DNA from 2 places in the Paraburkholderia strydomiana genome. Region 1 is predicted to be linked to the other one. Evidence: riboswitches for the same ligand, from Rfam matches in the RefSeq annotation. Region 1 holds a riboswitch; the other holds the start of a gene.

Region 1 (4,767 bases):
GCGGCCAAGTTGCGCGTCGCTGGAAATGGAGCACAGCGGCGTGACCACGAGGCCTTCGCCGAGCGACGCGGTGTCGGCGACGAGCGAGCTGACGTCGATCACCTGGCCCAGGCGGGCGCCGGCTTCGCGCAGCTTATTGCCGAGCTTCTCGCGGCCTGCCGGCTCGCCCACGGCGATCACGAACTCGGCCTGGTCGAGATGTCCGGCGACTTCCGCATCGTTGAAGCGCAATACCTGGGTGCCGTAGAACGTGCGCTCTTCGCGGATGTCGTCGACGAAGCAGATCTGGTCCCAGCGCCGGCTCACCGCGTTCTGGCGGCGCGCGACGTCCATCACTTCTTTGCCGAAGCCGCCGGCGCCGTACACGAAAAGTCTCAGAGTCACGATTTTGAATCACCCGAACATGAATGCCGGCGTCTCGGCCCGTATGGCGGTTGATGCGGCGAGCCGCTCAAGACCAGACAGATGGGCACCGAGGCCAATGGAACATGGTCGAAATTATGCCGTTGCACCCTCGTTCGCGATTCCAAGAGTTAGCACTGGAAAAGCCTTTAAATCGATGCATTGCGGGACGCGTGAGGCGGGGGGGCAGGAGGGTTGGGCGGGGGGTGCTCGGCGGCTCGGCGTGGGCGCGCCGAGGGTTGCGTGAGCTTAGGGCTGCGTGGGCTTGGCGGGCTGCGCGCAGCGGCCCGCCCGGGCTGTGTGAGACAGCCGACAGCTGCAGTGGCCCTCCTGGTCGCACGCTGCGGCGCAAACTGCGCGAACGCTACCGCATTGTGCAAAACACCGGCGAGGTGCCCGAAACGCCTGCAGCGCCGCGGGAATCTGCCGGGCTACGTGAGACATGCGCCTGCGCAACGCCTAGCGGCTCAGCGTAATCGCCAGATAAGCCACATAAAGCGCACCGCACACGAGCAGCGCCCACACCGGCGCGCCGCGCTCGCGCGCGTTGATCCGCAGCCAAGCCGCCGCGGCTAGCGTGATGACGATGCCCGTGACAACCTCGATTCGCGGCGTCCACGGCGTCAGAAGGATGCCGATCGCCGGCAGCAACGTGCCCTGAAACACCATTGCACCGGTGATGTTGCCGAACGCCAGCGTGTCCTTGCCGCGGCGAATCCACAGGATGCTGTTCACCTTCTCCGGCAGTTCGGTAGCGATCGGGATGATCAGCAGGGAGAGCAGCAGCGGCGAGACGCCGAACGCCTCGGACACGCCCCGAACGCCGTGGATGAAACCTTCGGCGCCCCAAACCAGCAAGGCGACCGCGAGCACGAGCTGAACAGCGATCGTCGCCAGGTTCGTCGAGACGCCGAGGCGCGCGAGCATCATCTTGCCCGGCGCCTCCGTGCCGTGACCGGCATCCACGAGACTGTTCGACGCACGGAAAGTCGCCACCACATAGGCGACGTAGACGCCCACGAGCGCAATGCTGAACAGCGCGCGGACGATTCTTTGTTCGTGCGGCACATACATGGCCGCAGCCGCCAGCAGGAACGCGAAAAGAAAATAGTTGAGGTCACGCGTGAAGCCCGAGCGTTCCGGTGCGACGCGTCCGCCGATGCCGCGTGAACGCAGAACCGCGAGCGTCATAAGGAAGGTGGACAGCGTGGAAAGCATCAGCGGCGCGCCGAGGATCGCGCCGACACCGATTTCCTCATTGACGGCATGATCAGCCGTGCCGCCGATGATTGCGATCAGCGGCACCAAGGTCTCCGGCAACGCAGTGCCGACCGCCGCAAACAGCGAGCCGGTGACGCCTTCCGAGATTTTGAGGCGCTCGCCGAGATGTTCGAGCGCGTTGGTGAAAAGCTCGGCCGCCACCAGAATGACGACCAGCATGACAGCCAGTTCGATGATAAGACCGGTCATGCACGGCTCCCGTCGACGGGAAGCGCGCGGCACGGCGCATGGTGCAGGAGGAAATTGGGTAGGGGACAACGTGATTTCACAGCGGCTCCGCGGTCGGACGTTAGACGAACCAATGACGCACCGCCACCCGTCCGACCAGAACGAAGCAGTGCGCCAATGGTCTCGCCAAACCGACCCGGTCGAACGCGCCATGACCAGTCAGGTCAAGTATGTTGACGCGCTCTCCTTCATGCGATGCGTGAAGGAAGGCTACTCCCCAGTGACCGGGGGATTCTAGCGGGAGTGAGCACAACGGACAAGCCTGGGTATGGGGCGCCGAATGGCGCGGCATTGAGGGCGCGGGAAATAAAAAAGGGCTTAGGCGTTGTTTGCCTAAACCCTTGATTCCGAGCCAATGTTATTGGCGCGCCCGGCTGGGATCGAACCAGCAACCCCTGCCTTCGGAGGGCAGTACTCTATCCATTGAGCTACGGGCGCTTTGACACAAGAAACGCGAAAGCGCGGCAAACTGAGCGGATGCGGCGCCAAAGCAAGACCGAAAGGATACCCGGTTTCCGCCATACCGTCCACCGGACGGCCTTCGGGCCCGTTTCCCGTGGTTTCGCGCACCTTTGCAGGACTTCGCGCGATGCGGGTAAACGCCTGCTGAACAGCACGCCGCGGCCCTCGCCGCCGCAGAAAGCTTGCGTCTATAATCGTCCGTGGCCGATCAAGAACAAGAAGTTGCCGTCGCGCTGTACCGCTCACATACCCACGGAGACGAGACAAGCATGAGCGAAGCACCACACGGAGCCCCGATCAAAACCCCAGGACAGCTCATCGCCGCGGTCATCGCCGGGTTTGCTGTGCCGATCATCATCATCGTTCTGCTGGCCTATTACGTCGACAATTCGACGCGCACGGGCGCTGGCACCGACAGTCTCTCCCAAGCCGAGGTCAGTGCCCGCATCAAGCCTATCGCTCAGGTCGACATTCGCGACGCCAACGCGCCGCGCGTCTATAAGACCGGCGAAGAAGTCTACAAGGCGGTCTGCTCGACCTGTCACGCGTCCGGCGCGGCAGGCGCACCCAAGTTCACCAATACTGCCGACTGGGCACCACGCATCTCGCAAGGCTTCGACACGCTGCTGCATACGGCGCTCGCCGGTAAAGGCGCGATGCCGCCACGCGGCGGCACGAGCCCGGACGATTACAGCGACTTCGAAATCGCCCGCGCGGTGACCTACATGGCGAACAATTCGGGCGCAAGCTTCGCTGAACCGGCGCAACCGGCATCGGGCGCGGCGGCCGCGTCCGGCGCGGCGGCCGCTTCTGTCGCGGCCGGCGCTTCCGGTGCAACAGCTGCCGCCGGCGCTTCCGACGCGGGCGCGGCACAAGCCGCCGCCGCAGTGGCGGCAATGGCGAGCGTCCCGCAAGCTGCGGCTCCGGCATCCGGCGCCACGCAAAGCGCGGATGCATCGCAAGCGGGCAAGGCCCTGTACCAGCAGGTGTGCCAGGCATGTCATGCTGCCGGCGTGCTCAACGCGCCGAAGTTCGGGGACAAGGAAGCGTGGGCGGCGCGCCTGAAAGAGCCGATGGACACCGTCTACAACTATGCGCTGCACGGCAAGGGCGCGATGCCGCCCAAAGGCGGCTCGAACGCCTCGGACGCCGACGTAAAGGCCGCCGTCGACTACATGGTCAGTGCCGCGAAGTGACGGGAAGTAACACGAAGTAGCGCGCATTAGTCGCGCATTAATCGCGCGCAAAGACAATTGCGCGCCGCTTGCCCGACAACTCGATCCCTGCACCGCAACCACGCGGGCAGGGATTTTTTATGCTCGACGGATTCTCGCGCGCGCGTGCCGCCTTATTGCTCGCCGACGGGACGAGCGAAGGCATCGACAAACGAGAGCGCCGGCGTCCTGCGCGCAAGCTCGGTGAAACGCGCGTGCAATTCCGCCGGCGGAAGCCACGGATAACTCAAGCCTTCCTGCAACGCGTCGAGCAACGCGCCATCTGCATCGGGCACGACGTCCATGCGTGCGATGTGAATATGAAAGCGGCTGACAGCGGGCGTCTTATCGAAAGTCCAGCAATAGACGCCGTGGCCCACGCGCAATGCGCCGGCGGCCGGTTCACGCATCAGCACGAGCCACGGCAGCGCATCGATCACACCGTCGCGCACGTTCAGCGAGTCGCACAAGTAATACGTGCGGCACCGCGTGTAGGTCGCGCCGAAATCGGTGACGAGCGTCTTCGTGATCGCGTCTATGCCGACCGTGCGCGCGGGGAAGGTGATTGTCGACGTCGCAAGAGAAATGGTGAGCTCGGCGTCGGGAGCAAAAGCATCCGGCATGCGTTGCGCGCGCGTGTTGTCTTTCGCGTCGATGTAGGCTTCGAGGGCGCGAGTGTATGGCGCGAGCGTCGGCGAGGTCATGCGGCGGTCTCCAGTTGACAGGCTCGAAGGTGCGCAAAGGTACGCGAAGGTACATGACCATGCGACCGAGCAGCCGCGCCACTGTAGCGCGGCTTTCCACAAAAACCGGTGAAGCACCTGAGGTTAGCGGGGTCTTGCCACGCACGCGCTAACCACGGCATTCAAGGCTTCTGCAGCAGCGCCTTGAGACTCGCGAGCCGGTCTTTCGGCGACATCGGCGCCTCTTCGGGCGTCGGCGGCGGCGCGTCGTCGAGCAGCATCTCGGGAATGAATCGCGACGGCTCGCAAACCACCGTCTCCCGTGCGCGCTTGCGCTTTTTGCACCAGTTCAGATGCAGACTGCGTTGCGCGCGCGTGATCGCGACATACATCAGACGGCGCTCTTCCTCGATGCGCGCGTCGTCGATCGGCTCGTCGTCCGCGCCGCCTCTATGCGGCATGATTCCTTCTTCGACGCCCACCAGAAACACGTGCGG
Region 2 (4,767 bases), on a different contig from region 1:
GACGGCACTCGTCACGCTGCGCGCAGCGAGAGCCGGTGTGGTGTCGTCTGCCTTGAGCTGGTCCACGCCCAATGGTTCCAGCACGTTCACGCGCATGCGGAACGCTCGCGCGGGCACGTGGTACCAGCGCATCTGCTTCGTGAACGCGGGCGGATCGCAATCCATCAGCACAGGCACGATCGGCGCGCCGACCTTCAACGCCATATGCGCGAAACCGCGCGAAAACGCATGCAACCGGTTCGGCGCGGGGCTGCGCGTGCCTTCCGGAAATATGATCATCGTATAGCCCGCGGCCAGCTGCCTCGCGCCGGCCTCGACCAGTTCGGCGGGATCGACATTGCTGACATATTCCGCCGAGCGCACGATGCCCCAGAAACACGGATTGCTCCAGTGCGCGTTTTTCACGACGCAGCATGCATGCGGCGTGAGCGAGAGCAGCACCATCACGTCGAGATATGTGGGGTGATTCGCGACCACGATGGACGGTGTGCGCGCGCGCAACGCATCCACGCCCGACACTTCGAGCTCCATTACGCCGATCCGCTGCAGTACGGCGACAAGCGCGCGGAAGAACCAGTGGATCACGCCCGTCACCGCAAACTGTCGCGACGCGCGATGCGGCCACAGCCACGCGAGCGGAAACACGAGCACAGAAAATAGCACGCCGCAAATGCCGAACACGACGAACGCCATGCCGGTGGCAAAGAGTCGCCAGGCGTAATCAAGCCGCGCAGTCATGCCATCCCCAATGCCAGAGGCCGCCGGCGCCCTGCCAGGCCGCCGGCTTGCCGGTTTCGAGACAGTGCAGCAGCGCCTGGCTTTGCGTGGCGAAGCGCGTTTCCGCTTCGGCGGTATCGGGCGGTTGCGCCGCGCCAGTTGCACCTGTTGCCGCGCTGTGGCCCGGCGCTACGCTTTTTTCAGCGGCTGCAACGGCTGCTGTGCTTGTTGCCGATGCTGCCGTTTCAGCCGTCGGGCCGGGGTCGCGCTGGCCGACTGCGCGCGCGGTATCCGGGGCGACCGCCGAGGATCGCGCGCACACGAGGTGGCCCAACGCGCCTTCGCTGCTCAGCAGAATAGCGATCGCGCCGCCCTGGACTTCGTCTTCGATGGTGCCGTATGCGGGATCAGCGGGCTCGTCCGCGTAGACGAGCAATACCGGCGACGCAGGCTGCGTCGCGAATTGCGCATAGGCTTCGAGGAGCGCATAGCCGAGCGTTTCGGGCCCGGCGGAGATCGCGCTCGCCGCCGAGCGGTCGCCGCGCGCAATGCCGAACACGCCCGTCATGGCGTTGAGCACCGAGAGGCTGAAGGCGGTCGGCGAGACGGGCTCGCCGGAGCTGATTGCGCGGAGGATGTCGGTAGTGCGGCGCAATTCCCCGTGCCGCGAGGCGAACACGACGCGGGCCTCGCCGGCGCCGACACAATCGTGCGCAACCTTCAGCGCGACTCTGGACAGAGTGCTGAGACGCCGCCGCACGATCGGCTCGATAAAGCCGATGTCGGGTGCGGCAGAAGCGGCGGCAGGCCAGCTAGACCAGCGAGCGACCGGAATGGTCCAGTGCGGATCGGGCATATCGGTGTTCGCGCGTAGAAGCAGGGAGAGGTTGAAGCGCCTGACGGAACACGCAGCCTTCATAGCGTATGCGCGCCGCGCGGACCGGCAACTCCAGCCGCGGGTCGATCAGTCTTTTTGTAGGTTCACCGAAATTAACGGCACATCGGCCAGATTATTTAGGTGCCTCTGACAATCGACCTTATAAATTGGCTCCGGCTCCCGCAGTGGCCGGAATCATACTGAAGATTTTCGTTTAAATCAGCCAAAAAAGACGTATCCATCTGTATCCGTGTCGCGATTGCCACGGTGCCGTTCAGGCGATATTAGATTTCGCGGACGTTTCAAGGGACGCTTGGGAATCTACCTATGGCGGTGTGTTTTCCTGTCGGATTGCAGTGTTGCGCGACGCGGCTTACGTTGAAAGCAGCTTGAAACTTTCAATAAACTTTCTGCGAAGGCTGTTGCACTTCAATACATTCGTTTTGCCGGCCGATGCAAGGGTCGGCGCTGCGGCCGTCATGCCTCGCCTGCTATAATCCGCCCCTCATTGGGGAGTAGCCGCCCCGCAGCGCGTTCGTCCGGCAAGCAGGCCGGGCTCGTGGAACGCGAACTCGCGGGGGCGCCTGTCAACAGACTTGGCCGTCACGGCCATGGCAGCCGCAGCCTCTGGCCTGGCGAGACCGATGACCCACACCCCGCCGCAATTGGGCCCGGCGTGTCGTGGGTCGTCGCTCGTTCAATCTCGGCCCGGGAATCCAAAACAACGTGATCCACGCTTTTCTCATTTCGACCGGAGCGGTCGCGCTCGCCGAGATCGGCGACAAGACGCAATTGCTGTCGCTCGTGCTTGCCGCGCGTTATCGGAAGCCGGTGCCAATTATTCTGGGCGTGCTGGCGGCGACACTCGTCAATCACGCGGGCGCGGGCGCACTTGGCGCGTGGCTCGGCTCGCTGCTCACGCCGACCGTGATGCGCTGGGCGCTGGCTATTTCGTTCATCGGCATGGGTTTGTGGATTCTCGTGCCCGACAAGCTAGCCGATGACGAGGCCAACACGAACCGCACCCACCTCGGCGTCTTCGGCGCAACTGTCGTGGCATTTTTCCTGGCGGAGATGGGCGACAAGACGCAGATCGCGACGGTGGCGCTGGCCGCGCGGTTTCACGATTTCTTCGGCGTGGTGGCCGGCACCACGCTCGGCATGATGATCGCCAACGTGCCGGCGATCCTGCTCGGCGACCGTTTCGCTCATCGTCTGCCGACCGGCGTCGTGCATGGCATCGCCGCCGTGCTGTTCGTCGTTCTCGGGACAATGGCGTTGTTCGGCGCAGGAATCTGAAGCGAACCGCGCGATCCGGGCGCCAGCCGGATTGCGCGCCGCCGCGCTTCACCGCCCTGTCACTGCTCCGTCACCGCTGCATCACTGCGCGGCTTTCGCGCCGGACGCGGGCGCGGGCGCCATTGCCGATGCCGGGGCAGCGGCGGGCACAGGCGTTTCGTTTGGAGCGCCTGCGCCGGTGCCTAGCGGAATCTTGACCGTACGCACAACGCCATTGCCGAGCGGGAAGTCTGCGAGCGCGCTGCGAGCGAGATACGGCATGGCCCTCACCAGCGACGACTCGCCGCCCGAATTGCGCGCGGTCACGTTGTAGACCTCCTTGCCGGTCGCGCGCTCCGTGATCCGAACACCGAGCAGATGCGTGAAGATCGGATAGCTCTGGTTCACGTATCCGGCGGGAAACGGTCCCCACGGCCCCCACGGATCGTACGGACGCCCCCACCCCCAGTAAGGCGCCGGCCACGGGTTGTAATAGACCGGCTCGGCCACTGTCACCACGTCCGAACGAATTCCATACGAGAGTCCGACCAGATAGCGCGCCTGCGCGCCGTCCACCTGGCGAAACGCGTGCGTGGCCAGTTCATTGGCGACGATGTGCTCATACGTGGTCAGTTCGAGATTGTTCCGCTGATCGGGTTCGCGCATGAACGCGTAGGTGCGCGTCGCGTCGCCGCCGCTCCAGTCGGAGAACGCGGTGACTTGCGTCGTCACATAAGTCGTGCAGCCGGACAGCAGCACGGTCAGCGCCGCCAGCAGCAGCATGGCGCGGCGCGTCCATCGATTCGTTTTCATGGTCTACCTCGTGAAGCGTTTGGGTCGGCTCGGGTTCGTATTGTACGTAGACCGTAGGCCAGGCCTCACGTTCCGGGCCCCGCCGCGTGGCCCTATGTTTGTCTGGACGGCCGGTCGCGCGCCGGCCTTGCGGCGCGTTGGGAACGGTCGAAAGTTCGCTCCGCACGATTCCCCGAGGCTTTGTACAATGGCTCGACAAGCCCGGCTCACACGCCTTCGTGCGCCGGCCGCTCGAGTCCCATCACTACAGAACGCCATGGCCGATACCGCAACGCCCAATGTGATCCGCCGCGCCGATTATGCGCCGCCCGCTTTCCTGATCGACACCGTCGCACTCGAATTCGACCTGCTGCCGGAACGCACGGTCGTGAAGAACACAATGCGCGTGCGCCGCAATCCGGACGCGTCGCGCGCCGCGCATCTCGAGCTAATGGGCGAACAGCTTGAGTTCGTCAGCGCTACGCTCGACGGCCAGCCGTTCGCCAACGCGCATGCGCACGAACACGGGCTGGTCCTCGACAATGTGCCGGAGAAGTTCGAGCTCACGCTCACGAACATTTGCAATCCGGCCGCGAACACCACGCTCTCCGGCCTGTATGTTTCGAGTGGGAATTTCTTCACGCAGTGCGAGGCCGAAGGCTTTCGCCGCATCACGTACTTCCTCGACCGGCCAGACGTCATGGCCACTTACACGGTTACGCTGCGGGCCAGCAAGGCCGATTACCCCGTGCTGCTGTCCAACGGCAATCTGCTCGAAGAAGGCGATCTGCCGGACGGCCGCCATTTCGCGCGCTGGGAAGATCCGTTCAGAAAGCCGAGCTATCTGTTCGCACTTGTCGCCGGCAAGCTCGTTGCGCTGGAAGAGCGAGTAAAGACGGGTTCGGGCAAGGAAAAGCTGCTGCAGGTATGGGTCGAGCCGCACGATCTCGACAAGACGCGTCACGCAATGGATTCGCTGATTCACTCGATCCGCTGGGACGAGGAGCGCTTCGGGCTTGAACTGGATCTGGACCGCTTCATGATCGTCGCCGTGAGCGACTTCAACATGGGCGCGATGGAGAACAAGGGGCTCAACATCTTCA

Evidence for each region. Region 1 has a riboswitch for manganese ahead of J2W46_RS18650 (sodium:calcium antiporter). Riboswitches for the same ligand answer to the same signal wherever they lie in the genome.
Region 2: it holds a riboswitch for manganese, as region 1 does, so the genes downstream of both, J2W46_RS07555 (TMEM165/GDT1 family protein) here and J2W46_RS18650 (sodium:calcium antiporter) in region 1, are expected to answer to the same signal.

The regions. Positions count from the first base shown of each region.
Region 1 covers NZ_JAVDVL010000006.1:305,425-310,191, reverse strand. The annotation lists gene J2W46_RS18655 (acetyltransferase) at 1-384, opposite strand, end outside; gene J2W46_RS18650 (sodium:calcium antiporter) at 862-1,872, opposite strand; yybP-ykoY riboswitch at 1,962-2,142, opposite strand; tRNA gene J2W46_RS18645 (tRNA-Arg) at 2,274-2,349, opposite strand; gene J2W46_RS18640 (c-type cytochrome) at 2,643-3,569, shown strand; gene J2W46_RS18635 (hypothetical protein) at 3,722-4,291, opposite strand; gene J2W46_RS18630 (UvrD-helicase domain-containing protein) at 4,453-4,767, opposite strand, start outside.
Region 2 covers NZ_JAVDVL010000002.1:438,124-442,890, forward strand. The annotation lists gene J2W46_RS07545 (lysophospholipid acyltransferase family protein) at 1-738, opposite strand, end outside; gene J2W46_RS07550 (beta-ketoacyl synthase chain length factor) at 722-1,573, opposite strand; yybP-ykoY riboswitch at 2,093-2,309, shown strand; gene J2W46_RS07555 (TMEM165/GDT1 family protein) at 2,321-2,893, shown strand; gene J2W46_RS07560 (DUF4136 domain-containing protein) at 2,975-3,685, opposite strand; gene pepN (aminopeptidase N) at 3,942-4,767, shown strand, end outside.